Thermoclostridium stercorarium subsp. stercorarium DSM 8532: one gene and its partner. The protein of the gene in region 1 interacts with the protein of each later gene in a pairwise test. Links are inferred from orthologs where the notes say so. Each region holds a gene or a part of one and is shown on either strand. Other genes may lie near its edges.

What was found.
Region 2: the proteins of ftsZ (region 1) and CST_RS07475 interact in binary tests that used the Bacillus subtilis proteins (3 or more experiments, as listed by UniProt). The link is inferred for Thermoclostridium stercorarium subsp. stercorarium DSM 8532 from one-to-one orthologs.

What each region holds. Positions count from the first base shown.
Region 1 is NC_020134.1:2,342,543-2,358,720, reverse strand. What follows is about bases 613-3,490. They hold ftsZ (cell division protein FtsZ), read left to right. Parts: upstream 613-1,441; coding sequence 1,442-2,539; downstream 2,540-3,490. Other genes in these bases: CST_RS10170 (aldehyde dehydrogenase), read left to right, coding at 2,708-3,490; CST_RS10180 (small basic family protein), read left to right, coding at 992-1,330; CST_RS10185 (cell division protein FtsQ/DivIB), read left to right, coding at 613-957. Outside these bases: murA (UDP-N-acetylglucosamine 1-carboxyvinyltransferase), read left to right, coding at 1-29; more of CST_RS10185, read left to right, coding at 139-612; more of CST_RS10170, read left to right, coding at 3,491-4,078; helicase-exonuclease AddAB subunit AddB, read left to right, coding at 4,163-7,639; helicase-exonuclease AddAB subunit AddA, read left to right, coding at 7,646-11,542; CST_RS10155 (radical SAM protein), read left to right, coding at 11,623-12,600; gltX (glutamate--tRNA ligase), read right to left, coding at 13,066-14,526; CST_RS10135 (cyclic-di-AMP receptor), read left to right, coding at 15,015-15,344; CST_RS10130 (MFS transporter), read left to right, coding at 15,405-16,178. UniProt on the Bacillus subtilis protein: Essential cell division protein that forms a contractile ring structure (Z ring) at the future cell division site. The regulation of the ring assembly controls the timing and the location of cell division.
Region 2 is NC_020134.1:1,699,693-1,715,982, reverse strand. Bases 4,362-7,351 are described here. They hold CST_RS07475 (cell division protein SepF), read left to right. Parts: upstream 4,362-5,625; coding sequence 5,626-6,078; downstream 6,079-7,351. Other genes in these bases: lexA (transcriptional repressor LexA), read right to left, coding at 7,342-7,351; CST_RS07460 (DUF503 domain-containing protein), read left to right, coding at 6,920-7,234; CST_RS07465 (DivIVA domain-containing protein), read left to right, coding at 6,396-6,842; CST_RS07470 (YggT family protein), read left to right, coding at 6,091-6,369; CST_RS07480 (YggS family pyridoxal phosphate-dependent enzyme), read left to right, coding at 4,858-5,571. Also shown: quinolinate synthase NadA, read left to right, coding at 268-1,185; CST_RS07495 (tetratricopeptide repeat protein), read left to right, coding at 1,279-2,109; CST_RS07490 (methionine gamma-lyase family protein), read left to right, coding at 2,141-3,433; more of CST_RS07485, read left to right, coding at 3,503-4,361; more of lexA, read right to left, coding at 7,352-7,977; cell division suppressor protein YneA, read left to right, coding at 8,160-8,438; CST_RS07445 (mannose-1-phosphate guanylyltransferase), read left to right, coding at 8,850-9,923; CST_RS07440 (O-fucosyltransferase family protein), read left to right, coding at 9,950-10,870; CST_RS07435 (thiamine pyrophosphate-dependent dehydrogenase E1 component subunit alpha), read left to right, coding at 10,890-11,855; CST_RS07430 (alpha-ketoacid dehydrogenase subunit beta), read left to right, coding at 11,872-12,915; CST_RS07425 (NAD-dependent epimerase/dehydratase family protein), read left to right, coding at 12,929-13,978; CST_RS07420 (O-fucosyltransferase family protein), read left to right, coding at 14,153-15,334; CST_RS07415 (O-fucosyltransferase family protein), read left to right, coding at 15,318-16,290. UniProt on the Bacillus subtilis protein: Cell division protein that is part of the divisome complex and is recruited early to the Z-ring. Probably stimulates Z-ring formation, perhaps through the cross-linking of FtsZ protofilaments. Its function overlaps with FtsA.

The DNA of each region.
Region 1 (16,178 bases):
CGATCGGTGCAAAAATAAGGAGGGAATGATTATTACCGGGAAAGAGCGTTTAATTGCAGTAATAATGACTGTGTGCTATAATTATTTGCGACCGCTTCTTTTTTCTTCCATAATATCGTTGGTGTGTAAGGAGTATAAATGAAAAGATCCGGTAAAAGCGATGAATTTTTAATATATCGAAAAAAATCGGGCAGGAAAAAAACCGTTAAATCGGTATTTGTTGCGGTGATACTCATCGGAAGTGCGGCAGCGGTATTAATGTTTTCTCCGCTGCTTTTATTGTCAGATATATACGTTAATGAGACGGTAAACTATACTGCGGAGGAAATTATTGAGGCATCGGGCATACAGAAAGGAGAAAACGCACTGAAATATCTCGGAGGAAGCCTCAGGCACCTGTTTCATTTCCGCATGGGTATAGCTGAAAAAAATGTGGAGAAACTGCCGTGGGTTAAATCGGCGGAAGTTAAATACGTTTTCCCGGACAAGGTATACATAAATGTAACGGAAAGGAATGCAATAGCATGGATACGTTATTTTGGCAATTATCTGCTGGTGGACGAGAAAGGTTATGTGCTTGATGTGGAAACCCAGCTGGATGACAGGTACCCGGAAATCAGGGGAGTGCAGTTGGACAGATTTGTACTGGGGGAGAAAATTCAGACGAAGGAACCAGAAAAGTTAGGCACGGTAGTGCAATTGCTGGAAGGACTTAATGCCGTGGATGCGAATTCATCTCAGAAACTGGTTGAAGTCATAGACTGGATCGACATCCCTGAAGACAAGGAGTTATATTTTTCTCTTGACAATCGGATTACGGCGAAAATAAAAATGGACAGTGAATTGGTTTACAGACTTTCATATTTGAAGGAATTATATTACAATTATATCAGGCCCGAGGAACGGGGTATGATAGATTTTTTTGACAATAAGTATGCCCGTTTTATAGCCGAATGAAAAAATTTATTATTAACATGGAAGTGAGTGAATTATGATTCCGCTGCTTGGTTTAATTATAGGTTTGATAATAGGAATTTTGATTCCGTACAATATTCCCAAAGAATATTCAAATTACGCCGCAGTGGCGATACTTGCGGCTCTTGATTCGGTTTTCGGTGGCTTGGCCGCGTCCATGAACAACAGTTTTGACATAAAAATATTCTTGTCGGGTTTTTTCGGAAATTCCCTGCTTGCCGCATTACTTGCATATATCGGTGATAGACTGGGGATTTCGCTGCACCTGGCTGCGGTATTTGCGTTTGGAAACAGAATTTTTCTGAATTTCGGATTCATACGGAGAAAGCTTATTGAAAAAAATACCGAAAAATAATGGTACTATGCTTGATTTTAAACCTTATTAATATATAATAAAATTATGAAGTGCGTTACAGGGTGAGATCTTCACATAAGATAAAGGTTAGCGAAAAAGGGGGATACGGGTTTGCTGGAATTTGATCTTGATATGGAAAACTTTGCCCGAATTAAGGTTATAGGTGTTGGCGGCGGAGGAAATAACGCAGTTAACCGAATGATTGAAGCCGGACTCAGAGGTGTGGATTTTATAGCGGTTAATACCGACAAGCAGGCATTGTTTTTGTCAAAGGCCAACACAAAAATACAGATAGGGGACAAGCTTACGAAAGGTCTCGGTGCGGGCGCAAACCCTGAAATCGGAGAAAAAGCGGCGAATGAAAGCCGTGATGAGATAGCAATGGCAATAAAGGACGCCGATATGGTGTTCGTAACGGCAGGAATGGGCGGTGGAACCGGAACGGGAGGAGCACCGGTAATTGCTCAGATAGCCAAGGAACTGGGAATACTTACTGTCGGCGTTGTAACAAAGCCTTTTCTGTTTGAAGGCAAGAAAAGGATGCAGCAGGCCGAGCGCGGCATAGAGAATTTAAGAGCGGTGGTTGATACGCTTGTCACCATTCCGAATGACAGGCTTTTACATATAGCTGATAAGAAAACATCCATACTTGAAGCATTCAGAATGGCCGACGATGTTCTTCGTCAAGGTGTGCAGGGTATCTCGGATCTGATTGCGGTACCCGGTTTAATCAACCTTGACTTTGCTGACGTAAAGACAATAATGCTGGAACAGGGCCTCGCGCATATGGGAATTGGGAGAGCGAGCGGGGAAAACAAGGCTGAGGAAGCGGCAAAACAGGCCATTTCAAGTCCGCTGCTCGAAACTTCAATAGAAGGCGCAAGGGGCGTATTGCTGAATATCACCGGCGGACCCGATCTCGGTTTGCAGGAAGTCAACACGGCTGCAGAACTGATACAGAACTCCGCTGATCCCGAAGCGACCATTATATTTGGTGCCGTTATAGATGAAAACCTGAAGGATGAAATAATAATCACGGTTATAGCAACAGGATTTGACAAGGCACGTGAACAGAAGAAACAAAGCAAACTTCTGAATGCCAGCGATGCAAGCGCTGCAATGAAGAATACCTCCGTAAAGTCGGAGTCTGAAGATGATGACGACGGGCTTGATATCCCCATTTTCCTTAAACGCAACAGGTTCAGATAACAATGGGAATAATATAAAATATAAAAAATTTTAAGTGCCAGATCAGAACGGAATGATCTGGCATTATTTATTTATGAATGTGCAGTTCCGTGAAAATTGTGATATCATTTAAATTAAACGGTAATTGTATTCCGTTCGGCTTACGATTTCCAAAAAGGAGTTGCCGTGATGAAGGACATAAAAGACATTGTAAAAATGCAAAGGGAATATTTCGCAAAAGGCGAAACGCTGGATTTGGATTATCGGATTAATGCTCTCAGAAGGCTTAAGGAATATATAAAGAAATATGAGGAGGAGATTTGCGGAGCGCTTAAAGAAGATTTGAACAAATCTCCTTTTGAGGCCTATGCGACGGAAATCGGATTTGTTTACGCCGAATTGAATGAAATGATAAAAAAGCTTCCACGGTGGAGCAGAGTGAAAAGAGTCAGAACACCGCTTACACAGTTTAAATCGGTTTCCTACATTGTATCCGAACCTTACGGCGTTGTTCTTATAATGTCACCGTGGAATTATCCCTTTCAGCTTTCAGTAACGCCGCTGATCGGGGCAATAGCGGGCGGAAACTGTGCCATAGTGAAGCCTTCGGCATATTCTCCCCGAACTTCGTCGGTTATTGCAAAAATAATTGGAGAATGTTTTGAAAATAAGTATATAGCCGTAATTGAAGGAGGAAGAGAAGCAAACGGCGAGCTTTTGAACGAAAAATTCGATTATATCTTCTTCACCGGAAGTGTCGGGGTAGGGAAAGTAGTGATGGAAGCGGCATCGAGAAACCTGACTCCGGTCACTCTGGAACTGGGCGGAAAAAGCCCGTGCATAGTGGATAAAAGCGCAAATATTGAAATATCCGCAAAAAGAATTGTCTGGGGGAAAACGGTGAACAGCGGACAGACGTGCGTTGCGCCCGACTACTGTTTTGCCCACCGGGAAATCAAACAGGATCTTATCGAGGCGATGAAAAAGTGTATCAGGGATTTTTATGGCGAATCGCCGTGCAAAAATCCCGAGTACCCTAAAATTGTGAATGAAAAGCATTTCAAGCGGCTGCTGGCGCTTCTTGACAGCGGCGAAGTTGTCGAAGGCGGGGATTTTGACGAAGAAAACCTTAAGATATCCCCTACGATACTTGACAACGTAAGCTTTGATTCCCCTGTAATGCAGGAGGAAATATTCGGGCCCATTCTCCCGGTTATAGAATATGATGATATCGAAAAGGTGATCTCGTATATAAACAGCCGCCCGAAACCCCTGGCGCTGTATCTTTTTACCGGGGACAGAAAACTGGAAAAAACGGTTATAAAAAGAGTTCCTTTCGGAGGAGGCTGTATTAACGATACCCTTGTCCATCTTGCCACGTCCCATATGCCTTTCGGAGGTGTAGGGGAAAGCGGAATGGGCGGTTATCACGGAAAGTGGAGTTTTGACACGTTTACCCATAAAAAGAGTATTATGAAAAAATCATTTTTGATGGATATTGAACTTAGATATCCGCCTTATCATGATAAATTGGGCATATTGAAAAAATTAATGAGGTAAATGCATATTGTAACTTGTCCGAACATACAAATTGAATCAACGGCATTTTAACCTGTAAAATTATTAATTAGTCTGGAGATTCCTATGAGTTTACGGTTTATATACGGAAGGGCAGGATGCGGAAAAACGCGTTTTTGCCTGGAAGAGATAAGGTCCAGGATAGAAAGCGGATGTACCGGCCAATTGTATCTTCTAGTTCCTGAACAATATACCTTTCAGGCTGAAAAGGACCTGATAGACCTGATAAAGCCGGGTGGAATCCTGAAAAACGAAGTACTCAGTTTCAGGCGCCTTGCTTATAAAGTTTTTAACGAAGTCGGGGGTATTACCTATCCTCACATTCATCCTGCGGGTAAAAGCATGATTTTATACCGCATACTTGACAAAATGGACAAAAATTTAAGATATTTCAAAAATTCAGTAGATAAGCCGGGATTTGTAGGCAGGCTTTCCGAACTTGTCAAGGAATTTAAACATTATAACGTAACCTTTGATAAACTGGATGAAATATGCGGTAAACTGGATGACAGGGATCCGCTGAAAGATAAAATAACCGAGCTTAAAAATATCTACATTGCCTTTGACAAGACGGTAAAGGAACGCTACAGGGATGCTGATGACGATCTTACCGTCGCAGCGGAGAAAATGAAAATGTCGAAACAGTTTACCGATTCGGAAATATGGATTGACGGGTTTACCGATTTCACTCCGCAGGAATATAAGATAATAGAGGTTTTGCTTACACAGGCCAGACGGGTTTCGATCACCCTTGTATGTGACAGGCTTGATGATCAGACATCCGAGCTGGATGTCTTTTCCCCTGCGAAAAAAGTCTATCGCAAAGTTCTGAATCTGGCCATGAAAAACAATGTCGCATATGAACCCCCGGTTTTTTTAAACCCGAAACCTTTATACCGGTTTAAGGATAATCCTGAACTCGCCCACCTTGAAAGCAATTTGAATGTTCATCCGTATAAGGTTTATCCCCGTGAAACCGAAAATATATCGCTGTTCTCCTCGGTAAATGTCTTCAGCGAAATAGAAGCCACGGCAAAGGACATTTTAAGGCTGTGCCGCGAAAAAGGTTTCCGGTTCCGCGACATAGCGGTGGTTACAAGAAATCTTGACGAGTACCAGGGGTTGATTGAAGCTGTATTTAATGACTACGGAATTCCGTGCTTTCTGGACAGAAAACTGGATATATCAAATCATCCGCTGGTGATACTTATTTTGTCAATGCTGGATATATTCACGGAAAACTGGTCATATGAAGCGGTTTTCAGGTATTTGAAATCAGGGCTTACCGGGATAGAACAGGATAGGATTGACAGACTGGAAAATTACGTTCTTGCCTGCGGGATACGGGGAAACCAGTGGACCGAAGAAAAAGACTGGAACATGATTCCGGAATTTTTCCCTGATGAGAATGGATCGGGACATGACGAATTTTCACTGGAAGAAATAAACAGAACACGGAAGGAAATAATCAAGCCGCTTATGGAATTCCGGTATAAAACAAAAGGGAGAAGGACTGCGGAGGAATTCTGCTCGGCATTGTTTGATTTTCTGTGTTACCTGAAAATCCCCGAGCAGATGGAGGCGATTATTGAGGATTTCCGCAGCAGGGGCGAACTGATCCTGGCAAATGAATACTCGCAGGTATGGAACATGGTCATTGAGCTCATGGACCAGATTGTTGAGGTAATGGCGGATGAAACCTTTGGCGTAGAGCGTTTCGCGAACCTTATCAGAATAGGTTTTTCTGAATATAAAATCGGATTAATACCCGCATCGGTCGACCAGGTGCTTGTGGGCAGCATAGAAAGGTCAAAGAGCCATGCGGTAAAAGCGCTTTATATCCTGGGAACAAATGACGGTGTCTTTCCGGCCAAAGGCAACGAAGAAGGAATCCTTACCGACGACGAAAGGATTAAACTGAATGAAATGGGGCTTGAGCTGGCCAAAACCAACCGGGAAAAAGTATTCGACGAGAATTTTCTGATTTACAGGACCCTTACAACACCTTCGGATTATCTGCGCATAAGCTGGCCTATAGCCGATCAGGAAGGAAGAGCATTAAGGCCTTCGATTATAATATCGCAGATAAAAAAGATATTCCCGTTATGCAAGCAATACAGCAATATTTTGCCGCCCCAGTCCAATGAGGAGATATTGAATGAAATATCGTCAAGACGCGCCGCTTTCAGGCAACTGATAACCGTTTTGCGGCAAAAGGCCGACGGAAGGGAAATACTGCCCGTATGGCGGGATATAGCCCTGTGGTATTTAAAAAACGACGAGTGGAAAGAAGAGTTTGAAAGGGCCAGAAAAGCATTCAGTTACCGGAATATAGCCCAAACCGTTGACTGGGACAAAATCAAAAAGCTTTACGGAGATACTTTCATATCCAGCGTTTCACGGTTTGAACGCTACAGTGCCTGTCCGTTTTCTTTCTTTGTACGGTACGGTCTTAAGGCGAGGGAAAGGAAAATCCTCCAGTTCAGCCCGCCTGATGCGGGTACGTTTTTGCATACTGCAGTGGAGAAATTTTCACGGGCCGTTCAAAACAGCCGGCAGCAGGGAGAGAGTGGCGCGCTGCGAAATGAAGCCTCGCAGGATGTTATTACATGGCGGACTTTTGACAGGAAGTGGTGTGAACAGAAAGTATCGGAAATAGTGGATGAAATGCTTGGAAAAATGATGGGAACAGGGCTTTCGTCATCAAAACGGATGGTTGTGCTGGCAAACAGGTTAAAAAGAGTGGTGACAAGGTCCGTATGGCTTATTGCCGAACATATACGCAGAAGCGGATTCGATCCCGTTGACTATGAAGCCGGGTTTGGAGACAATGAAAAATATCCTCCGATTGTGATTGAGCTTGACAACGGCGAAAAGGTTTTTCTGTACGGACGAATTGACCGAATTGACGCGATGGATACGCCTGAAGGAAGATACATCCGCATAATCGATTACAAGTCGGGGACAAAGGATTTCAGAATCGACAATGTATATTACGGTTTACAGATACAACTGGTTACATACCTTGACGCAATATGGGATTATTTTTCAAAGAACGGGAAGAATGTAATGCCGGCGGGTATACTTTATTTCAAACTGGATGATCCGATATTGAAAACGAACGGGCATATATCCGAGGAAGAAGTTGAAAAGGCAATCATGAAACAGTTGCGTATGAAAGGGTTGTTACTGGCCGACGTGAAACTGATTAAGGAGATGGATCGTACGATTGACGGACAGTCATTGATTATTCCCGCATCGATCAGTAAAAGCGGAACTTTGGGCAAGAACTCATCGGTTGTGACAATGGAACAGTTTAATATCCTGCGCAAATATGTACGCAGACTTCTGAAGGAATTAAGTACAGAGATCTTTAACGGGGCGGTCCCTATATTGCCGGTGAAAAGCAGGTACGAGACCGCCTGCAAGTACTGCAGCTACCTTCCCGTATGCCAGTTTGATGCCTCGCTGAAGGAAAACACCTATCGTATTCTGTATGAAAAAGACAACGACGAGATATGGAATCTTATGAAAAGGCAGTGATGCTGATTGGAACGAAGCAATAACCCTGAAAATGTCAAATATTTGGAGTTAAATAACGGCGAAACCGAATCGGGAGACCGGAAACCGGGCACCAAATGGACATCGGAGCAATTGCAGGCGATAAATGCCCGGAACTGCAATCTGCTTGTTGCCGCTGCAGCCGGTGCGGGAAAAACTGCCGTGCTCGTGGAAAGAATAATCAGAAAAATAACCGACGGGACAAATCCCGTCGACATTGACCGGATGCTGATTGTAACCTTTACAAATGCCGCGGCTGCGGAAATGCGGGAACGCATCGGCGAAGCAATTACAAGGGAACTGGACAAAAACCCGGGCTCGGAAAATATGAGACGTCAGCTGAGCCTTCTTTCAAGGGCCAACATTATGACCATTCATTCTTTCTGTAAGGAGGTTATCACAAAGCATATAGAAGCGGCTGAGATTGATCCCGGATTCAGGATTGCCGATGAAGCCGAAAGCGTACTTATGAGAATTGAGGCAATGAATGAAGTAATGAACGAGCAGTATGAGGAGGACAGGCAGGACTTCATTGAGCTGCTTGACTGGTATGGGGGCAATATAAATGATCAGAGGATACAAGAAATGGTAATTGATATTTACAATTTCATCCAGAGCAGCCCGTGGCCTGAAAAATGGCTTAAGGAAAGCGTAGAAGCGTTCAATGTGGACGAAACTTCGGATTTTGCAAGAACCCTGTGGGGGAAAGTAATTCTCAGATCATGCCGTGTTGAGCTGGAAAATGCGGGGAACATGCTGCAAAGGGCCATTGAAATGCTGCGTAATGCCGAAGGCCTTGAACAATACATACCTGTGTTTGAGGAGGATTTGTCAAATATTGAAACCCTTCTGAGTGCGGTTGCCAAAAGTGAACAGGGCGAAAAAGGCGGCCCGTCCTGGGACGATTTGTATGAAATGGTTCACCGCATTACTTTTTCGAGACTGCCGAGGGCAGGGAAAAATGCCGACGAAACAAAACAGGAAACGGTTAAAAAGATACGCGATACGGTGAAAAATATCATTAATAAAAAGATTATGGAAAAATATATAAGTGATAATTCATCAAGTATCATAAGCGATTTGCGGAAGGCCTATCCGGTAATGCAGTGCCTTGGAAGGCTTGTAAGAGAATTTACCGAACGGTATAACGAGAAAAAAAGGGTTAGATCGGTTCTTGATTTCAACGATTTGGAACATCTGTGCCTTAAAATTCTTACCGAGGAAACCGGGAACGGTATAGTGCCCTCGCGGATTGCCATGCAGTACAGGGATTATTTCGATGAGGTAATGGTGGATGAATACCAGGACAGCAACATGGTACAGGAACTTATTATAAGGATGATTTCACGGCATGACACCGATGCTCCCAACGTTTTTATGGTGGGAGACGTAAAGCAGTCCATTTACCGGTTCCGTCAGGCGAGACCCGAGATATTCATCGAAAAATACAATACATACCTGACCGATGAAGGGGCGAGGAACCGGAAGATACTTCTTTATAAAAACTTCAGAAGCCGCAGTGAGATCATAAACGCCGTAAATTTTGTATTCGGCACGATAATGTCGGAAGATGCGGGAGAGATTGACTATACAGAAAAAGAAGAGCTAAACCCCGGCGCGGTTTTTGGGAAATGTACCGCTGAAGACGCCAAAACAGGGGGATTTGTTGAATTTCACCTGATACAAACCGATGAGGACGAAAACGGTTCTCAAACCGAAACGCATGAAAAGGCAGGCGGCGATAATGTTTATGAGCCGGCGAATGATGAGGAAATTACCGAAATTATAGATAACATTCAGAGCGAAGCCAGGCTGATTGCCGGCAAAATTCTGGAACTGACCGGCTGTGACAATGAGGGAAAAAGCTTTTATGTTTTTGACAAAACAAAAAATGAATACAGGAAAGCCGAGTTTAGGGATATTGTAATCCTTCTACGGGCTACGAAAAACTGGGCTGAAGTATTCACCGACGAACTGGCGGCAAAAGGCATACCATGCTTTGCAGACACGGGAACGGGTTTTTTCAAAACCACGGAGATTCAGGTTGTGCTGTCACTGCTGCAGGTTATTGACAACCCTCTTCAGGATATTCCGCTTCTGTCGGTATTGCGCTCACCGGTTTTTTCATTTACTACGTCGGAACTGGCTGCGATACGTGCGGCCGACAGAAAAGCATCAATATATGACGCGCTGAAGGTCATGGCAGAGAAACACCCGCTGGAAGAGGGATCCGGCAGCGACAGGTCTGCAGCGGAAAAAGCGGCGATGTTTCTGGAAAAGCTTGCTATCTGGCGCGAGAAGGCACGGCATATGCCAACCGATCAGCTGATTTGGTACCTTTACCATGATACCGGTTATTACGACATGGTTGGCGCAATGCCGCAGGGCGAACAGCGCCAGGCAAATTTAAGGATTCTGTATGACAGGGCAAGGCAGTTTGAGAAAACAAGCTATAAGGGGCTGTTTAATTTTATAAATTTCATTGACAAAATCAAAAGCAGCAGGGGTGACATGGGTAGTGCCAGAATCCTGACCGAAAATGACAATGTGGTGCGGATTATGAGCATACACAAAAGCAAGGGACTGGAGTTCCCTGTTGTTTTTGTTGCCGGGTGCGGCAAGAAGTTTAATCTTACCGATGCGAGCAGAAGTGTGCTGGTTCACCAAGAACTCGGGCTGGGACCCGACATTGTGGACCTGAGACTGCGAATCTCCCATCCTTCGGCGGCCAAAATTGCGATAAGCGAGAAAATCCGTTCCGAAACCCTGTCTGAAGAAATGCGCATACTGTACGTAGCAATGACAAGAGCAAGGGAAAAACTGATAATGACCGGCTGTGTGGGTAATATCGGAAAGGCGGTGTCAAAATGGGCAGAAATTTCATACGGGGATGGACATAAAATTTGCGGCAGCAATGTGTTAAAATGCTCAAGCTACGCTGACTGGATAGGAGCTGCGCTTGTAAAGAAATATCCGGGTTTTGCTGATGAAATCAAAAATAAAAAGATATACACCTGCGGGAATGATGATGACGATCCTGATACCGGAAATACAAACAAATGGCTGATAAGGGTATGGGATAAAAAGGATATGCTGAGTACCGGGATGCGGAATGAAGAGAATGAGGCCGACTTTCAGCAGTGGCTGGACGAAATTGCCGAAAAGGGAGAGTATACCGGATACCGGAAAGAGATAGAAGAACGCCTCAGTTGGGATTATCCGTACATGATTTTGGGCAGGATACCGGCGAAGGTAACCGTAACAGAACTGAAAAGGAGGTTTGAAGCCGAGCTTTTTGACGAAGCAGGCAGAATTCCCATACAGCTTCCGGTACTTGTAAAAAAGCCTTCGTTCCTTGAAAAGAAAAAAGGTTTAAGCCCGGCCGAGAAAGGTACCGTCATGCATTTTGTAATGCAGCACCTGGATTTTACCAACCCCGATATAAAAGGGCAGATTGAGGAAATGGTCAAAAAGGATTTATTGACCGAACAGCAGGCCGAAACGGTTGACACTGAAAAAATAGAACTTTTCCTTAAGTCCGAACTGGCCCGGAGGATGCTTGCGTCAGGCAATGTACAGCGGGAGGTGCCGTTTAATATTGAAATACCATGCCATGAATTATATCCGGAACTGGTGGACGAAAAATACAGGAATGAAAATTTGCTGCTTCAGGGCATTATCGACTGCTATTTTGAAGAAAAAGACGGCCTGGTGCTCGTGGATTACAAAACAGATTATGTTCCATTCGGTGATACAAACGTGATAATTGAAAGATACAGAATCCAGATAGAGTATTATGCGAGAACGCTTGCCGTTTTAACAGGCAAAAGGGTGAAGGAAAGATATATATATCTGTTCTCTACCGGTGAGATTGTGGAAATGTAACGGATAAAAAACGGACTTTTTTAAGTATGAAGATATGTCTGGGGATAAAAAATTTTTTCGTAAAAACAGGAGGTTAAGTTGTGCTGAAAGTTGAATTTCTTGTGGCGGGAGGAATAATCACGAACTATAAATGTTCGTCAAAATGCAGGCACTGCAGCTACTCCAGCTCTCCCAAATGGCCTGATGATTACATGACGCCCGACGTTGCCGATGAGATATTTTCGATTTTAAAAAGGCTGGGGTGCAGTTCGGTTCATATCGGCGGCGGTGAACCGCTTCTGAAACCCGACAGAATTTTGGATATCCTTGATTCTGCGGCAAAGAACGGTATGGATATTGAGTATATTGAAACAAACGCGTCGTGGTACAGGGATGAAGCATCGGCGGTGAATATCCTTGCCGAACTAAAGAGACACGGCGTGCATACCCTTCTTATATCAATAGATCCGTTTCATAATGAATATATACCGTTCCGGAAAGTCAAGGATTTAGTCAGGGCGTGTTCAAAGGTGGGACTTAATGTGTTTCCGTGGCAGATGGAGTTTTGGGATGAGATTGACATGTTGGATGAAAATACACCCCATTCCTTTGACGAGTATACAAAACTTTTCGGGAAGGATTATCTTTTGAGATTGCCCGCAAAGTACGGCCTTAATATGAAAGGGAGGGCATTTGTTACATATAAACCCTATATGAGAATGCAGCCCTTCGAGCAAATAATGCGGGAAGCGGGGCCGTGCAGGCTGTTGTCGGGATTGTACCACTTCCATGTCGATTTATACGGTAATTTTATTCCCCAGTCATGTCCGGGACTGGCAGTCCCGCTAAAGGAACTGGTGGACGGGGCGGATACTGACAAGTACAGGATATTTTATAATCTGGATTCTGCGGGCGTAGCTGGCCTGGCCGGGCTGGCGATGAAGGAGTACAGGTACATCCCTAAGGCGGAGTATGCCGGAAAATGTGATCTCTGCTATGATATAAGAAACCATCTGGTTCTCGGATTGGGGCTGGATCTGCCTGATTTGAAACCCGACGGGCATTACAGGTATGTCTGATCCTGCTCCGCCTTCTTTGTCCAACGGCCCAAAACGGCTGAAAGCAGAGTGAGCACCCCGGAATTGTTATACAGGTTATTGACTTGCGGCAAAAACAGCGGTAAAATAATGATGTCACGACGTTGCGGCCCCATGGTCAAGCGGTTAAGACACCGCCCTCTCACGGCGGCAACAGGGGTTCGAATCCCCTTGGGGTCATCGGAACTAAAAAGAAGCTGTCTCGAAAATGAGGCAGCTTTTTGTTTCACCTGTTTCCTGTCGAAAAATCCTTAAAGGGTAATATTGCGATGTCATAAGGGAAAAGAATTTCAGAGGATGGCTAAAATGTAATTGCGGTATGCGTACAAGGGAAGATAATGTGTCCCCTCCACAGGGAGGATAAGCGGCTGGGCTGATAAAATAAACAGGAGATAATCGAATGATAAATAAAAAGGAGAACGAATTATGCGTTCTCCTCATTTATGCCTAAATGGCACTGGACAGTTTTTCAATGCCTATATTGATTCTCCTTAAAGTTTCCTCCCTGCCAAGCACTTCGGCTATTTCCGATGCGCCGCCCGGAGTTACAAGCTGGCCAGAAATTGCTATCCTCACCGGCCAGAAGATCTGTCCGGTTTTTAGCTGAAGTTTTTCGGCCAAAGCCGTCAGAGCTTCATATATACTCTTCTCATCCCAGTCGTTAATACTTTCCAGAACGGGCAACGCTGCCTTAAGGCTGTTTAATGAAATTTCAGGGTTGGTCTTTGACTTCTTGTTTGTATAAAGCGCCAGATCATATTCGGGAAGGTGGTTGAAAAAGCCGAGCTTTTCAGGTATCTCCGACAGGACATCCACCCTCGGCTGAAGCATTTTTGCAATCGGAAGGGTGGGAAGGTCCTTTTCCAGCCCCTTCTTAATCCATGGCAGCGCTAATTCATGAAATTTCTCCAGTGACATTGCCCGGATATATTCGCCGTTAAACCAGCGCAGCTTTGCTATATCAAAAACCGACGGTGATTTGCTGATACGCTCAACTGAGAAAATCCTCTCAAGCTCTGCCAGGCTGAAAATCTCCTGATTGGTTTCAGGCGACCAGCCGAGAAGGGCAAGGTAGTTTATTATTGCTTCAGGCAGGTAGCCCTGAGCAAGAAGATCTTCAAAAGTGGCATCGCCTTTACGCTTTGATATTTTTGAACCGTCGGGCTTTACAATCAGAGGCAAATGCACATAAACCGGCACTTCCCAGCCGAAAGCCTCATACAGGAGCTTGTATTTCGGCGTGGACGACAGGTACTCGCTGCCACGCACAACGTGTGTAATGTGCATAAGGTGGTCATCTATCACATTGGCAAAATTATATGTGGGATACCCGTCGGACTTAATAAGTATTTGATCCTCAAGCTCACTGTTGTTGACCGTTATTTCGCCGTAAACGGCATCGTAAAATGTTGTAGTGCCTTCGGTGGGCATTTTCTGGCGTATAACGTAGGGTTCGCCGGCTTCAAGCCTTTTCCTGACTTCCTCTTCCGACAGTTTCAGGCAATGACGATCGTAACGGAAAACCTCGCCTCTTGCACTGTACTCTTTTTGAAGGGTTTCCAATCGTTCCTTAGAACAGAAACAATAATATGCATGACCTTTCTTTACGAGTTCTTCAGCATATTTAAGATAGATGTCTTTACGCTGGCTTTGGATATAGGGGCCGTACGGACCGCCAATATCCGGCCCCTCGTCATGTTTTAACCCGCAAATTTTTAAAGCGCGATATATAACATCCACCGCACCCTCAACAAGGCGTTCCTGATCCGTGTCTTCTATTCTCAGGATAAATTTTCCGCCGTTAGCACGCGCAATAAGGTACTCATAAAGTGCCGAACGTAAATTACCTATATGAATATAACCTGTCGGGCTTGGAGCAAAACGTGTTCTAACAACTGACGATGACATAATTAACTCTCCTGACATTGATATAATTAAAACTTATAAAGATTACCCTCATCCTTTTTAAAAGGCCGAGGGCAACTTTACTGAAAAAATACAGCAGCTTATCGCCACTGCTTTTATACCAATCCGCATGCCTGCAATATGTCATTTAAGGCATGCAATAACTTTCCCAAATAAATGAAAATGGAGCTGGTGAGGGGATTCGAACCCCTGGCCTATTGATTACGAATCAATTGCGCTACCGCTGCGCCACACCAGCATCTCGGATCATTTGAAACTGAGATATATCGTAACAGTAACATTAATTATTATAGCAGTATTATTTATAATTTCAAGATTTTAAAGCAATAAAATTTTCTTCTATTCCATAAAGGGTAAAAATATAATAAAATATAAGTGTGGTTGATCAGTGTATTTTTTAACGGCTTATTTCACGTCCTTACAGCCTTTCACCGTTTCAGGTTAAAAAAAGAAGAAGGGAGGAATGTAAGGTGAAGCTGATTTTAGCGATTATTAGCGATGAGGACAGCAACCCGGTTATCAGTGAATTGGGAAAAGAGGGTTTTGGGGTTACTAAACTCTGTTCAACCGGTGGTTTTTTGAGATCGGGAAACACCACCATAATGGTGGGTGCCGATGAGGAAAAGGTGCCCGAAGTTATTGATATTATTAAGAGGAAATGCAAGACGAGGAAAAAGGCAATGCCCAATCTGGATTTGTCCGGCGGTACAGGTGTGATGGGGATGGCGTTCCCTGTTGAAGTAACCGTCGGAGGTGCTACGGTATTCGTTCTTAATGTGGAACGGTTCGAAAAATTATAGCGTATTTTGTTCGTTGACTGACGATGAAAATTAGCGGAAAAGGAACAGCAGGATAAGTTTATGGACAAGCACAATAATTCATCTCAAAATGGTTTTGCAATGTCGCTGGCTGATTATGAGAGAAGCCGCCTGATGGCTATAATTGAAGGAATTTCAGCCAGGATTATTTTTGGGCTTACTACAGGTGCGTTTTTAACAGGGTATTTGAAGTTTCTCGGCGCAGATGACGACCTTTGCGGACTGATAGCCGCAATCCCGGGTTTGGCCAGTGTTATACAGTTTTTTTCCCCGATGCTTCTTGAGAAACTCAGCAGGAAAAAACCTATAGTGACGGTTTTTAATGCTCTTCACCGGATTTTGCTTGCAATTCTCGTATTTATACCTATTTTGCCCGTATCAGTGGAAATGCGTCTTTATATGGCGGGCGGACTGTATTTGCTTTCACATTTGATGGTGAACCTCGTTGCACCTGCTACTACTATGTTATTTATAAGCCTTGTGCCGCAAAATATGCGGGGAAAATTCTTCAGCGTCAGGGAAAGGTACCTGATATTCGTTTCAAGTGTTGTCAATGTAATATTCGGCGGTGTTTTAGACGAGTTCGAATTGCACGGCAGGGCATTCGATGGCTATATTTTAATGTACGCAATTGTATTTATGGCAATGCTTGTTAATCTTTATGCTTACATCTCCATAAAAGAGCCGTATGTAAGCCAGCCCACATGCAAAATAAACCTTAAGCAGTTATTTGTCATGCCGCTTAAGGAAAAAAGATTCAGGAAAATTATCATTCTGTTCTTTTTATGGGGTCTTTCGATGAACTTTTCCAATCCG
Region 2 (16,290 bases), 650 kb from region 1 along the record:
TAATGTTGTCTCACCGAACATATTACATATTCTACAACAATCTGAGGCGGGAAACAACAACAAACATTCCGAATCCAAAAAGAATTTGAAACATATTTTTACTTATTTTTTGTGAAAAACAAACAAAAATTGCATAAGTGCTCTGTATAAAATATCCTTCCGGTGGTATATTTGAACGCCATGTGTTATAATAGAAAGGATAACTTGGACTGAGAGTCTTTCAGAGGTCGTTCATTGTTATATTTGCCTACATGAGGAGGACGGAAAATGACTGAGAATTTTGCTGAAATGATGGAAGAAATAAAGAAAATGAAGAAGGAAAGAAACGCAGTTATCGTAGCTCATAACTACCAGTTGGATGAAGTGCAGGAGCTGGCGGATGTGGTTGGGGATTCGTTCAGGTTAAGCCAGTACTGTGCCTCTACCGACGCCGATGTTGTTGTTTTCTGCGGAGTGCATTTTATGGCAGAAAGCGCAAAGATTCTCTCTCCCGAAAAGACGGTTTTGCTCCCTGAAATTGATGCAGGGTGCCCGATGGCCGATATGGTAACACCGGAGGCACTAATTGAGGAAAAAAAGAAATACCCAAATGCCACGGTAGTATGTTACATAAATACATCTGCAGCTGTTAAGGCAGAATGTGATGTATGCTGCACATCCTCCAATGCAGTGAATGTTATCAGGTCTATACCGAACGATGAGATTTTGTTTGTTCCGGATAAAAATCTGGGAAGTTATGTCGCAAAGCAGGTACCCGACAAAAAAATACATTTATGGGACGGATACTGCATAACACATCACAGGGTCAGCGCAAGCGATGTGCAAAAGGCAAAGGGCATTCATCCCGATGCTTTGGTTCTGGCGCATCCGGAATGCAGGCAGGAAGTGTTGGAGCTGGCCGATTTTGTCGGGAGTACCGCTCAAATTATTGAATATGCCAAAAAAAGCAGTCATGATAAATTTCTTATAGCGACTGAAATGGGAATTTTACATCAACTGAGAAAGGACAACCCTGACAAGACCTTTTATCTTCTGACCCAGGGGCTTGTTTGCCCGAACATGAAAAAAACTACTGTGGAAAGTGTATATAATGCGCTGAAACATGGCAGGTATGAAATAAAACTTGATGAAGACATAATCAGGCGTGCACGCAGATCACTGGATGCCATGCTCAGAGTTCGGTAGACAAGCTTATTTCCTGCTTGTTGAAATGAAAAAAGCGAAATGTTATGATAGGGGATAAATTCCCCTTAATTTAAAAAACAGAGGGTGAACAAGTTGAAACAGAAATCATCGCTGTCATTTCTGACTTGGGGTCTTATACCATTAATTGTGCTTCTTATTCTGTTCAGGATTAGTAAAACAGCGGGCATTCTGGGAATGCTGGCGTATCTGGTTTTGATTTTCGTTTATAATATCAACCTTTTCTATCAGATAAAGGGACAAACTGAATACAGCAAGGGAAATCTTCAGATGGCCGAAAAATGGTTTAAAAAAGCTGCAGAGTCCGGAAAGGCGAATGCCGATGTTCTGGTAAATTACGGTTTTATTCTTTTCAAGGAGGGAAAACTGAAAGAAGCCGAGGAAGCATTCTCGAAAGCAATGCAGAAAAGCAAAAATCAGGATGAAAAAAACAGGGTTAAATCAAATCTCGCCCTTGTAATCTGGAAAAAGGGTGAGCTTGATAAAGCTTTTGGCATGCTTAAGGAAGTTATTGCCGAATATAAAACAACTGCGGTATATGGAAGCCTTGGATATCTGGCTATAGAAAAAGGGGATCTGGATGAAGCTCTGAAAATAAACCTTGAGGCTTATGATTACAATTCGGATAATGCGATAATTCTTGATAACCTGGCTCATTTGTACCATTTAAGGGGTGAAATGGATAAGGCCGGGGAAATGTTTGAGAAGCTTATGGAGAAGAAACCGCATTTTCCGGAGGCCTACTATGATTACGGAAAGTATCTGGAAGACGCCGGAGAGTTAGATAAAGCCCGTGAAATGTATGAAAAGGCTTTGAAGTGTACTTTCAATTTTAATAATACCATTACCAGAGAACAGGTTCAGAAGGAACTGGACCGTGTGAACGAAAAACTAAAGGGAAATTAGAAAATTTACCAGGAGAGAGGAAAACTTGCATATGAAAATTACCGAAATATATCATGAGGCATTTAAAATTGATTCTGATCTTGTAAAGCTGGCGCAGGATGTGGAGAAAAAATGCTCTGATGTGTTTGAGAGAATTAAAAACATATCGGCGTATAATCATAGTAAAGTAATAAGAGCCATGCAGGAATACATGGTAAGTGATTCCCATTTTGTAGGTACAACGGGATATGGCTACAACGACAGAGGCAGAGAGGTACTGGAGAATGTATATGCCATGGCGTTTGGCGCTGAGGATGCACTGGTAAGGCATCAGATAACATGCGGAACCCACGCGTTGGCCCTTTGCCTTTACGGAATTTTAAGACCGGATGATGAACTTTTATCCATAACAGGAAAGCCGTATGACACCCTTGACGAAGTTATCGGTATACGCGGAGAAGTCGGAACCGGCTCTCTTAAAGATTACGGGGTTACTTACCGGCAGGTTGATTTACTGGAAAACGGCGATTTTGATTTTGAAAAAATAAAGGAAAGCATTAATCCAAAAACAAAAATGGTATTTATCCAGAGATCCAGAGGATATTCCTGGAGAGGTCCCATAACCGTGGAACGCATTGGACAGGCCGTAAAATTCGTCAAATGCATAAAGCCCGACGTGGTCGTTATGGTGGACAATTGTTACGGTGAATTTGTGGAATGCAAGGAACCTACCGATGCAGGCGCGGATATTATGGCCGGGTCATTAATCAAAAACCCCGGTGGCGGAATTGCTCTTGCTGGTGGGTATATTGCCGGAAGGAAAGATTTGGTTGAACTGGTTTCTTACCGTATGACGGTGCCCGGTCTTGGGAGCAAGGTTGGAGCCACTCTTGGACAGAACAGATCCATGTTTCAGGGTTTTTTCCTTGCCCCGCATATTGTGGCTGAAAGTCTTAAAGGTGTTGTTTTTGCCTCGGCGCTTATGGAAAGTTTGGGGTATGAAACGTGTCCGGCATACAATGAAGAGCGAAGCGACATAATACAGGCGATAAAATTCGGAAATCCGGAAGCTGTTATCGCTTTCTGTCAGGGGATACAAAAAGGTTCACCGGTAGACTCGTTTGTTACACCTGTACCAAGCGAAATGCCGGGGTATGATTCGCCGGTAATAATGGCGGCCGGAGCATTTGTGCAGGGATCGTCCATTGAACTTTCGGCGGATGCGCCAATACGGCCACCATATATAGCGTATCTGCAGGGCGGACTTGTTTACGAGCACGTGAAGCTGGGGGTTTTGTGCGCAGCGCAGGAATTGATTAACAGAGGTTTATTGAGGCTGGGATAAACTCAGTGGCTTTGGGATATTCTCTTTGTTTACGGTCTTCGCGCGGGATAAGCGCAATACCATGGTTAAGTGAGCGGAAAACATGGTATTCTGGAGGAGAATATGGGAACCACAAAAGATAAAAGAATAAACAGGAGTTCGGAAGCAAGTCTGAAAAAGCGGAAAGCTAAAAAGAAAAGAAATAGAAGAAGAGCGGTGCGGTATGTACTGATATTTTTTGCACTTGTATATTTGCCTGCCATGTGGAAATGGATATTTCACGGACATATCGAAACAGATGTTCTACACAGTGATACCCTTGAGATAGCTGTTAAATCCGAAGGAGTTTTTATCTGGGATGAAACCTGCGTTAAATCTCCGAAAGACGGAATAGTGATACCAAAAGCCAAGCAGGGGGAGCGGGTGCCTAATAAATTTGATTTCGCGATAATTGTTGACAGGGACAGCAAAAGAATATTAAGTGAAATTGAAAACCTTGAAAAAAACATTATAAGACAGTTTGCGGAAAATAATCCCGAAGTACTGGAACCCGATGACGAGTTTAAAAACCAGGTCCAGAACGAAGTCAGCAAATTGACCGATATTGCCGTAAACAGAAATTTTACCGCGATTGACGAAATAAGAGCTACATTGGAAAACCTGCTTTACCAGCGAAACAGGAAGATTTTTGAAAATACCGGGGATAGGTTGTACGTAGAAGACAAAAAACGGGAACTGGAAATTTTACGGCAAAAACTTAACGAATCGGCAGTTACTGTTAAATCCGAATATTCAGGAATAGTGGTCTGGGGCGGTACATCGGATGAGGAGAAATACAGTCCGGACAATATGAAGAATTTGCAGATTGAAGATTTGGAAACAAATAATGAAAACGACGAAGCAGGCACATTGAAAATGAGGTATGAACAATTTTTCGACGTAAGCGCCGATCAGATTTTTGCAAGGCTTGTGAACAATGATAAAGGTTGGTATGTCTGTGCCATAAACAAAAAAGACAGTGATAAGCTTAAAACGGGGGATGAGATATCGCTAAGAGTCGACGGGGTGAAAGAATTGATTCCATGTACGGTTGAAGCTGTGGATGCTTTTGAAAATAAAAGCAGGGTCATTGTTTCCTTCGACCGTTATATTGAGAAGGTCGTGCAAATGAGGCATGTAAAGGCCGACCTGGTGATTGAAAATGTTGAGGGACTTAAAATTCCGCTAAGAAGCCTCATCAACAGAAACATTTACGATAATACCGCCGATGTTTTCGTGGTCAGGGCTAACAGGGCGGTGAGAAAAAGAATTAAGATTATAGCTGAGCAGGATTCTTTTGCTATTATAGATAAACTGAGCGAATCTACCGATACCAGCCCGATCAAAATCTTTGACATTTATGTGGTTAATCCACAGAATATTGAAGAAGGACAGGTGATTAACTGATGTTCACCGAGGAAGATGAATTAAGGATTCGGAATAATCTTAATAATGTACGTGAAAGAATTAGGAAGGCAGCCGAAAGGTGCGGACGTAACCCTGACGACATAATGCTTTTGGCCGTTTCAAAGACGGTGGGAATTGAGGCGATTGAAACGGCAATTAAAGAAAAAGTACTGAATTTTGGTGAAAACAGGGTTCAGGAACTTGTACAAAAATACGATATATTAAAGGGAAGGTGTAACTGGCATCTTATCGGTCGACTCCAGACAAATAAAGTAAAATATATTATTGACAAAGTGGTTCTGATTCACTCGCTGGATCGTCTGGAGCTGGCGGATGAGATTCAGAAAAGAGCGCAGGCCTGCAACCGAGTGGTAAATACCCTTATACAGGTTAATGTGTCAGGAGAGGAGACAAAAGCAGGTATTTCCCCGGATGAAGTGCTTAATTTTGTAAAAAAGGTGTCTGCGTACCCGAACATAAAAGTCAAAGGCCTGATGACTATCGCTCCTTACACCGATAACCCTGAAAATGTGCGCTGGGTGTTCAGGCGTTTAAAAGACATTTTTGTTGACATCAGACGGGAAAATATTAATAATATTGATATGCAGTATTTGTCAATGGGTATGAGCCATGATTTCGAAGTGGCGATTGAGGAGGGTGCCAATATCGTCCGTATTGGTACCAGTATATTCGGTGAAAGGCAGTACCCGTGAACAATAATGCATGAGTTAATATTTCCACACAGGATGAATGGGAGGAAGTTACATATGGCAAATATTCTGAACAAAATGCTTGATTTTGTAGGTTGGGAATCTGAAGAAACTGAAGATGAATACTATGACGATGAAGAAGTTGTTGAAGTGGATAAAAAAGAGAACCGTAAAGTCTCTATTGGCAGGAAAAACCAGGGAAAAGTACTTAATCTGAACGGCAACGCAAACGCAAAAGTGGTTATTGTCTTCCCCAAAAATATTAACGACGCAAAAGATATCTGTGATCATTTAAGGGCCAACCGTTCAATAGTGATGAATGTGGAAGACGTGGAAATTCAGACTGCGCAGCGCATTGTGGATTTTCTCAGCGGTGCGGTTTATTCCCTTGACGGAAACATTCAAAAGGTATCCTCAGGTATTTTTATCGCTACACCCAACAGTGTGGATATATTGGGAGATGTAAAGGAAGAACTGAAGGAAGACGGCGTTTTCACGTGGATGAAATGACGGAGGAAGCAAATGGCGGATATACTGAGCACGGCGGTGGTCCTGTTTTTCAGAATTGTAGAAATACTTATACTGTTACGTGTTGTTTTTTCGTGGTTTCCTTTGGGAAGAGAGAACAGGTTTGTAATATTTATCCATGCAATTACAGAACCGATACTGTCTCCCATAAGGAATATGATTGCAAGATCTGCGTTCGGAAAAAGCATGATGTTCGATTTCTCTCCGCTTCTGGCTTATTTGTTGCTGGGATTTGCTGAATATGTAATCCTGATGATAATAGCCAGACTTTAGGTCCTTTTGGCCGGAGGTATTGCATTATGAACTTTACTCCCAATGATTTATCGAATATAGTGTTCCGCAGATCGGTAGTCAGAGGTGTGGATGAGAATCAGGTATATGAAGTAATCCAGAAAATCATTGAGGATTATTCGGATTACATACGTGAACTGATGAAAGCAAAGGAACAGGTTATGGAGCTGAAGGACAGGCTTGCTCATTATGAAAAAATGGAGGATACCCTTAAGAAAAGTCTGATACTTGCTCAGCAGTCCAGCAGCGAGATTATCAGCAATGCGGAGAAGAAAGCCGAGAATATAATAGCCGAAGCTCAGAATAAAGCGAAAGAGATTATTGATGAGGCGAACCGCGAAGTGGTTAAAATTCAGTTTGAAGCCGAGAGGCTCAAAAAGGACATGGCGGTATATAAAAGCAAAGCTTTAAGCCTTTTACAATCCCAGATGAAATTACTGAATGAAATGGAATAATTTTTAACTTGAATATAACGATGCATAGGTCCGGCTTATGCATCTAAATTTATGCCTGAAAAATCCGGCTGAAGTCGTTGTTTTGCGGGACGGAGGAAGGAAGAATGGTTGTCGGCGCGCTGAATTTGACATTATATATAGGCGGAATGAAAAGTTTAAAGGATAAGCGGAGTGTGGTGAAAAGCCTGCTTACAAAAGTGCGATCAAAACTTAACGTATCAGCAGCCGAGACAGGAAGGCAGGATGAATGGAACAGATGTGAACTGGGGTTTTGCTGTGTTACCAATGAAGCGTCTCATGCTGAAAGCATTTTGCAGTCGGTAATCAATTTTATTGACAGTGACGGAAGAGTTGAAATAATTGATTCATATTCAGAAACAATTCATATATGACAGTCTTTTGACAATAATCTTTATAGATTAAGCCGTACCACTTCTTCAGAAGTTTTTCCCTAAAAAGATTATAGTTAACGGACAAAAAAATAAGAGCCAAGGAGGCTCTAAAATTTTCGGAAAAGTGCTATGACTTTACCCAAAATGGTAACGTTATCTTTAACAATTATAGGTTCGTAATTTTCATTTTCAGGTTGCAGACGGATATAATCCTTCTCCCTGTAAAAAGTTTTTACCGTTGTTTCGTCTTCTATTAACGCTACCACTATATCCCCGTTTTCTGCCGTATTTTGCTGTTTTACAATAACCAAATCCCCGTCCAGAATGCCTTTGTTAACCATACTGTCGCCTTTTACCCTGAGAATGAATGTAGGACCGTTTTCCAGGTATTCAACGGGCACAGGGAAGGTATCTTCTATGTTTTCAACCGCGAGTATCGGCTGGCCGGCTGCAACCCTGCCTATGATCGGAACATTTTCAATTTCATGATCTGAAATATACCCTTCCAGTTCCTGCTTTTTACTGTCTATTACTTTCAAAGCCCTTGTTTTGGAAGGATCTTTCACAATCAATCCCTGTTCTTCAAGAGCCTGCAGGTATGAATGCACGGTTGAGGTGGATTTGAACCCTACGGCCTTGCAAATTTCGCGAACCGAAGGAGGATATCCTTTTTCCTTAACCTGCTTGTTGACAAATTCCAAAATTTGTTGCTGCTTGTCCAGACTTTTCTGCTTCATCTCCATACCCCGTCTTGTTTTGTTATCCTAATTATACCATACTTTTAAAAATTGTCAAACAAATGTTCGAAAATTATTGACAAATGAACAAATGTTCGATAAAATGCTTGTGTAGAACAAACGTTCTCTTATAATAATACAGAATCCGCCGCGGTTTTTGGTTATTTGTTTCAGAGGAGGTTGTATTCATGAGAATATATGGCCTCAGAAATGAAAAAGGATTTTTTATTATTATGTTTTTAATATTCATAATTGCGGTGTTTATTATTGATTCGGTCAAATCGTCCGGTGAGAACGTAAACAGGGAATATAAAGTTATTACCGTCAGACAGGGTGATACCCTTTGGGACATTGCGGACAAATATAGGGGTAAAACAGAAATCCGGAAATACATATACCGGATAAAAAAACTGAATGGGCTTGATGATTCAACGATCTATGCGGGCCAGAAACTGTACCTTCCCTGAAAAAATGTCCTAAATATTCTTCATGACTTTATTTCGCAAAATTTTTTTGCCTTTTCGGTGAAATGCCTAAACTATTCTTAAAAGTTCCGGAGAAATTATCAGCTTTTTCATATCATGACACTGATGTTTCGTGCGCTTTATCAGACAGTTTTTAATAGCCTTTTGTTTTTCACGTCTTGGCGATAACGCCGGTACCCTGCTTTGTTTTTACATTTCCTGAGTAAAAACTGAAACAGGATGATAGTGGTCTTTAAACTGGTCGAATAATGTAATTTTTTTATGTTTTTGCTTTTTTTCGTGCACCTTATCCATTAAATTTACATAATATATAACAACAAAGGAATCATTGCCTTAGGGTGGTTGATGAAGCCACTTTTCAGGCTTTGGTAACATGTAAAGGGGTGCGGATAAATGGAGAAATTTGCCATACTTATGGCCGGTGGATCGGGCACAAGGCTGTGGCCCCTTTCAAAGGAAGCAAGCCCAAAACAGTTCATACCCGTTGAAGGCGAAAACCCTATGCTGGTACAGACCGTCATAAGGCTTAGCGGGGTTGTAGAACCCGAACGGTGCTTTATCATAACTAACCTTCGCTTGACTGATATTACCAAAAACACAGTCAGGAAATATATTCCTGAAGAAAATATACTGACCGAACCCGAAAGAAAAAATACTGCCGCATGCATTGCGTATGCAACACTGGTGCTTAAGAAAAGATACGGAGAAGGAGTACTGTGCTTTGTACCCGCCGACGGATACGTAAGGGACAAGGACAGTTACGCGGAGGCGGTGAAACAGGCTTTTAATACCGCTGAAAAAAACGATGCGATTGTCATTATCGGTGTTAAGCCTTCCTATCCTGCGGACGGATATGGCTATATCCATGCCGGACCTGAAACTGATACAGGTTCGGGAATATCGAAAGTACTTGATTTTATTGAAAAGCCTTCTTTGGAACGGGCAAAGCAACTTATTCTTTCGGACGATTATCTTTGGAACTGCGGGATAGTGGTGGGTACAACAGGGGCAATTTTACGCAACATACAGAAATACTTGCCTGAGCATTACAACAAACTTTCGGAGGCTTTGGAAGAGGAAGAAAAAGGAGTTTCCGAAGCTGTTGAAAAGGCTTATGGAGAGCTTCAGAGTATTTCCTTTGACAACGGCGTTCTTGAAAAATGCGCAGAATCGCTATATGTCGTGAGAGCATATTTTGACTGGGATGATATTGGAAGCATAGATGCTCTTGCGAAAACCATTGAGGCCGATCCTGACGGAAACAGGGTTCAGGGAAGGCATATCGGGATAAATACCACAAATTCCATTATATTTGGAAAGGATATCGCCATATGCACGATAGATCTGGACAACATGATTGTGGCTGGTACAAAGGATGAGGTACTGGTTTGCCCCAGGGATAAATCCCAAAAAATAAAAATGCTTGTCGACAAACTTAAGCAACAGGGGCATGAGGATCTCCTGTGAACACGTAAATACGGGGGAATTCCCAGATGGAAGGGAAAAAATTCTTACTGATAAGGGAAATAGGCATGGGATTATGGAACGAATTACATCATGTTTTAGCTCAGCTGCTTGTTGCGGAAATTGTGGGCCGTATTCCTGTTGTTTACTGGGGAAAGGGTAGTCTTTACGCACCGGACGAAAATGTAAACGCTTTTGAGGAATTTTTCATGCCTGTATCGGATTTGGATATCCATGCTCTGGCTCAGGATAAATTTTTATTTTACCCCGAACGGTGGAACAGTGGGAATTTTCTCACTGTTCCTGACTTTTCAAGAAATGAACCGGCGATAACTACGGAGTGCTTGAAAAATTGTGAGGCAGACGTTGTTGTCTGCGACAGATACACGGATGTGGATAAAATAATTCCCTCAATACCGAAAAAGCACCGGCTTTTCGGGTTAAACAGAAGGAAAGTTTGCCACAGACTCATATGCGAATATATCCGGCTTAAAAAAGATCTGCAGGACAGTATTGAGACATTTTACGCCGAAAACATGAAAGGCGCGCGTTTTTTGGCAGTGCATATAAGAAGCAGTGATAAATTAACCGAAGTGAAACATCTCCATGAATTAAACCAACGTTATCCCCGGGAAATAGAAAAAGTGCTTGAAACCAATCCGGGAATGCGGATATTTTTAATGACCGACTGTATTGACATTCTGGAAGAATACAGAGAAAGGTACGGAAGTCTGCTGGTTTATACCGACTGCAGAAGGGTACCAAAGGACGGGCCGGGTGTCCATTACCAGGAATATCACGATAACAGGGTAAAAGGGTTTGAAATAATCAGGGACAGCTGGCTTGCGGCAAAATGTGATTATTTCATCGGAAACGGCTATTCAAACGTGTCGTTTGGAATCTGTGAGCTTAAAGACTGGAGAAATGACAGGATTAAACTCTTATATTGACCTGAAGGAGCGATGAGTTATGGAAAGGGACAAACTTATTGAAATGTATAGAACAATGAAACTTATCCGCAGGATTGAACAGCGGATTAATGATGAATACAAATATGACGAAATAAAAACGCCCATTCATCTGTCGATAGGCCAGGAAGCGGTTGCAGCAGGCGTTTGCGTACATTTAAGAAAAGACGATTATATTTTCAGTACTCACAGGAACCATGCCCAGTACATCGCCAAAGGCGGAAATATCAGAAAAATGATTGCAGAGCTGTATCTCAGAACGACGGGATGCGCACGGGGCAGAGGAGGCTCGATGCACCTTGTCGATACCGATGTAGGTATACTCGGCTCCACTGCAATAGTCGGAGGAAATATTCCGCTTGGAACAGGCACTGCGCTGGCTTCGAAACTCTTGAACAACGACAGGGTAACGGTTGTGTTTTTCGGCGACGGTGCCGCTGATGAGGGAACCTTCCATGAAAGCCTGAATTTCGCGGCGGTAAGGAAGCTTCCGGTAGTGTATGTCTGTGAAAATAATTTTTATGCCATTAACTCGCATCAGAAGGCGCGTCAGGCCGGCGAGGGCATTTATCAGTGGGGGCGTGGCTACGGTATGCCGGGTTACCGGATTGACGGCAATGACGTGCTGGAAGTTTCGGAATATGCCCGGCAGGCGATTGAAAGATGCCGAAAGGGCGAAGGGCCGACTCTGCTTGAATGCATTACCTACAGATGGAAAGGACATATCGGAACCGTGGACGACGTTGGCGATGGTTACAGACCAAAGGAAGAGTACGATTACTGGCTTTCGAAATGCCCTATAAAACGTTTTGCCGAATTCCTGAGAATAAAAGAAATTTTGACAGACGAGCTTGAAAAAGCCATAGACGAAGAAATAGACACCACCGTGGAAGATGCGTTCAGTTTTGCGAAAAGCTCCCCGAAACCCTCAACGGTCGAACTTACCGAATTTGTTTATGTTGACTGAAAGGAGGGATGTCTGTATGCCGTGGACAACGGTTCAGGTGGAAAAACTGGATAATTTTTTTATAAAGGACGACACTGCAGGTGATCGCATACTCACATACAAAGACGCACTGCATGAAGCACTGGACCAGTCCCTTGCTCGGGATCCCAGGGTTTTTATCATGGGAGAAGGTGTGGATGATGTAGCCGGAGTTTTCGGAACGACAAAGGGACTTAAAGAAAAGTACGGTGAAAACAGGGTATTTGATACCCCTATAGCCGAAAATTCACTGACCGGTATAGCGGCGGGTGCCGCAATGGCAGGGTTAAGACCTGTATTAATTCATGCCCGAATGGATTTCATATTACTGTCGCTTGATCAATTGGTGAATCACGCCTCAAAATGGTCATATATGTTTGCAGGACAGGTAAAGGTGCCGATGGTTGTAAGGACTATCAGCGCAAGGGGTTGGGGCTCGGGAGCACAGCACTCACAGTGTATTCAGGGGATGCTGATGAATGTCCCCGGGCTGAAAATCGTAGCCCCTGCCACTCCATATGATGCGAAGGGATTAATGATATCGGCGATTATCGACAATAATCCTGTTCTGTTTGTGGAACACAGATGGCTTCATAAAACAACGGGTCCGGTACCCGAAAACCTTTATTCAATACCGATAGGCAAGGGAGTTATCCGCCGGAAGGGGAATGATATAACCATTGTGGCGATATCTTATATGCTTGTGGAGGCGCTCAAGGCGGCGGATAAGCTCAAGGAAGCGGGTATATCGGCGGAAGTGGTGGATCTGCGCTCACTGAAACCTTTTGATGAGGAAATTATTATAGAATCAGTTTCAAAAACGGGACGGCTGTTAATTGCCGACACCGGCTCCAAAACAGGTAGTGTTGCTTCAGAAATAGCTGCGTTTGCAGCCGAAAAGGCCTTTTATCATCTGAAAAAGCCTGTTGTACGCGTATGCTGTCCGGACACGCCGACGCCCACCAGCGACGTGCTGGAAAAAGCTTATTATCCTTCAGACGAGGATATTTTCAGGGAAGCCGCAAAACTGGTCAGAGACTGAAAGGAGAAGGAATATGGACAGATTTATAGAGCAGGACTGCCTTGAATATATTGAAAAAATAGACTTAAGCCCGTTAAAGGGAAAAACCGTTTATATTACCGGAGCCAACGGGCTTATCGGCACTTACCTGATTTACATGCTGCATCTTGCAAATAAGGTTAAAAACGCGGAAACTGACATCGTTGCCGTAAGCAAAAATCCTCTCGGCAGCAGCCTCAGGGATATATTTGAAAATAGTAAATACGCTTTTTACGCCGCAGACCTGAATAACCCCAATTGTGACTGTTTTGAGCCGAAAGCAGACTATATCGTCCATGGTGCGACATATGCCCAGCCGAAAAAGTTTCTTACGAACTATATGGATACCATACATCTTAATACGACTGTGACCGAAAGATTACTGAAAAAAGCCAAACAAGACAATGCCACAATGCTGTTTTTAAGTTCATCGGAAATTTACGGCAATCCCGACAAGGAACACATCCCGACCGACGAGAATTATCCGGGGCTGTGCTCGCCTGTGGACATACGGGCAATTTATTCAGAATCAAAACGTATGGGGGAAACCCTGTGTTTTGCATACAGGAATTTTGAAAACGTTAATGTAAAGGTGGCAAGAATTTCGATGACATACGGGCCGGGGATCGGCCTTAAAGACGAAAGGGTGCTTGCGCATTTCTTAAGGCAGGCGCTTTATGAAAACAGAATAGTTATGCTTGATAACGGAAGCAAAATAAGGACATTCTGCTACATCGCAGACTGTGTGCTGATGCTTCTTTATATTCTGGTTTACGGGAAGGATTTTGTTTACAACGTCGGCGGAAAGGACAGCATAAGTATCCGTACCCTCGCTGAAGAGATATGCCGGATTACCGGAAGCTCGCTGTCTGAGGAAGTTGCCGAAAGGGAAGGCCTGAAAGACATAAAGGTATCTCCTGAAGTGGTAAAACTTGATATAACAAAAGTTTTGTCCGAGTTTCCCATTTCTCCGTTTAAACCTTTCAGTGAAGGCTTAAGAAGGACAATCGAATGGAATAAAGTGTCAGCCGGGTTAAGCCAGTAAATCATAAATGCCTGTGCAATTGCCTGAATTAAAGGATTTATAACGTTTCAGTCACTGTCAGCCGTGTGATGGTATGCACAGGCATTTTTTTCCGGATTTTTGCACATAAAATGACAAGTATACATAATATAACCTTGAGGAAATTTTTCAGAAATCAGTGAGGTGAAATATTATATGGCGGGGGACAGATTTCTTCTCATTAAACCGTGGAGTTACAGATTATGGTCCGATGTGGAGCATGTTTTAGCCCAGCTTCTGATTGCCGAAATCACAAATCGTGTCCCCGTTGTTTTCTGGCCAACCCATTGCCTGCATAACGGTTTTATTCATACAAACGGATTTGAGCTGTATTTTGAGCCCGTTTCGGATTACAGTATTTTTGATCTGGCAAAACACGAATATACCTTTTATCCTCCTATCTGGGATGCGGACAATCTGCTTGTAGAAGACCCGGGGAAGGAAACGTGGATGTACAGAAGCATAGGAGATCTCATCAGCAGCGATGCCAATGTGGTTGTCGGAGACGTTTATTTTTCGATTTCAGAAATAATTCCGTTCATAAAAAAGGAAAACGCAGCATACGGAATGACCGCCACCGAAATATACCGGTATCTATTCAAGAAATATATAAGGATCAAGAAAGACATCCTTCAGGAAGTGCAGGGATTTTACCAGTCATGGCTGAAGGACGGGCATCCCATTCTGGCCGTTCATGTACGCAGGGAAGAGGATGACATGATTATTGACGTCAGAAAGGACATAGCCGACGAGCATTACTGGCAGAGACACAGCGGAAAATACGGACTGAAATTCCCGATAAAAAAGGACAGAAAATACCGTTTTCTCGGAAGAGGAAAACTTCTTAACGCGAATTCCCAGTATCATGCAGAAATAAAAAAGCTGATGAACAGATATTCCATAAAGAAAATATTCCTGCTTACCGACAGTGAGGAAGTAATCAGGGAATACACCGAAAAATACGGTGACATGGTGGTTTATACCGACTGTAAGCGCCTGTCGGCCAGCGAACCGGCGTATTTCATTGAAAACCCCGTAGTGAAAAGACGGCGTGGCATAGAAGTGATTAAGGATGCCTGCCTTGCAGCAAAATGCGATTTCTTCATCGGTAACGATTTTTCAAGCTTGTCGCGGGCAATATCGCGGATAAAGGACTGGCCCGAGGAAAACATAAAACTTCTTTTCCGCAGAAGGGAAAGACGCAAGTATCCCATAAACGTAAAAATGATTGTGTCTGACAGAAAGAAAATATTCAAATCTTTTGTGGAGTATATAAAAAATCTTTACCGCAGAATATTGAAAAAGCTGCATCTTGGTGGTGATGAAGGTGACAGGTGACAGATTCCTGCTTATAAAGAGCTGGGGCTGCGGTTTCTGGTCTGATGTGGATCATGTAATGGGACAGCTTCTGGCGGCTGAACTTACAAACCGGATACCTGTTGTCTATTGGGGGTCAAACAGCCTGTATTCTGAATCCTTTACCGGAAATGCGTTTGAATTGTATTTTGAACCGGTATCAAATTTTACACTTGATGATTTGGCACGTCCGGGATTTACCTATTATCCTCCGATATGGAACGATAAAAATCTGAAAGTGGAGGATTTGGACAAAGTGGCGTGGGCATACAGAAATCTCGGCGACATGATGATGAGTGACGCCAATGTGGTGGTAAGTGACACCCATTATTTCGTCAGGCCGCTGATACCTTTTATTCCCAAAACCCACTGGGCTTACGGGATGACTGCCCACCAGATATACCGCTGCCTGTTTGACAAATATATCAGGCTAAAGCCCGATATACAGCAGGAAATTCAGGAATTCTACGATGAATTCATGAAAGACGAAAAGCCTCTTCTCGGCGTCCACATGCGCGGCGGTGACAAGGTTAAGGAAGTGGAAAATTTGTCTCATCTGAATAATAAATATTATAAGACAATTGACGAATTTGTAAGAAGGTATGATATAAGGAAAATACTGTTGCTGACAGACTGCGAGGAAATCCTTGAGGAATTCAAGAAGCGTTACGGCAAAATGCTTATTTTTACAGATGCCAAAAGGGGACATTTAAGCGACACGAAAAATGCGCCTCACCTTACAAGTTATTCTGAGAAAAGGCGGAAGGGGATTGAAATAATCAAGGATACCTATCTTGCTTCAATGTGTGAATTTTTCATAGGTAACGGGTATTCCAACGTGTCATACACGGTAAAACGGTTGAGGGACTGGCCTGAAGAGAATATTGTACTTTTTTACAGGGATTTGAAACATGAACGGAAGCTGGCGAGAAAGCGGG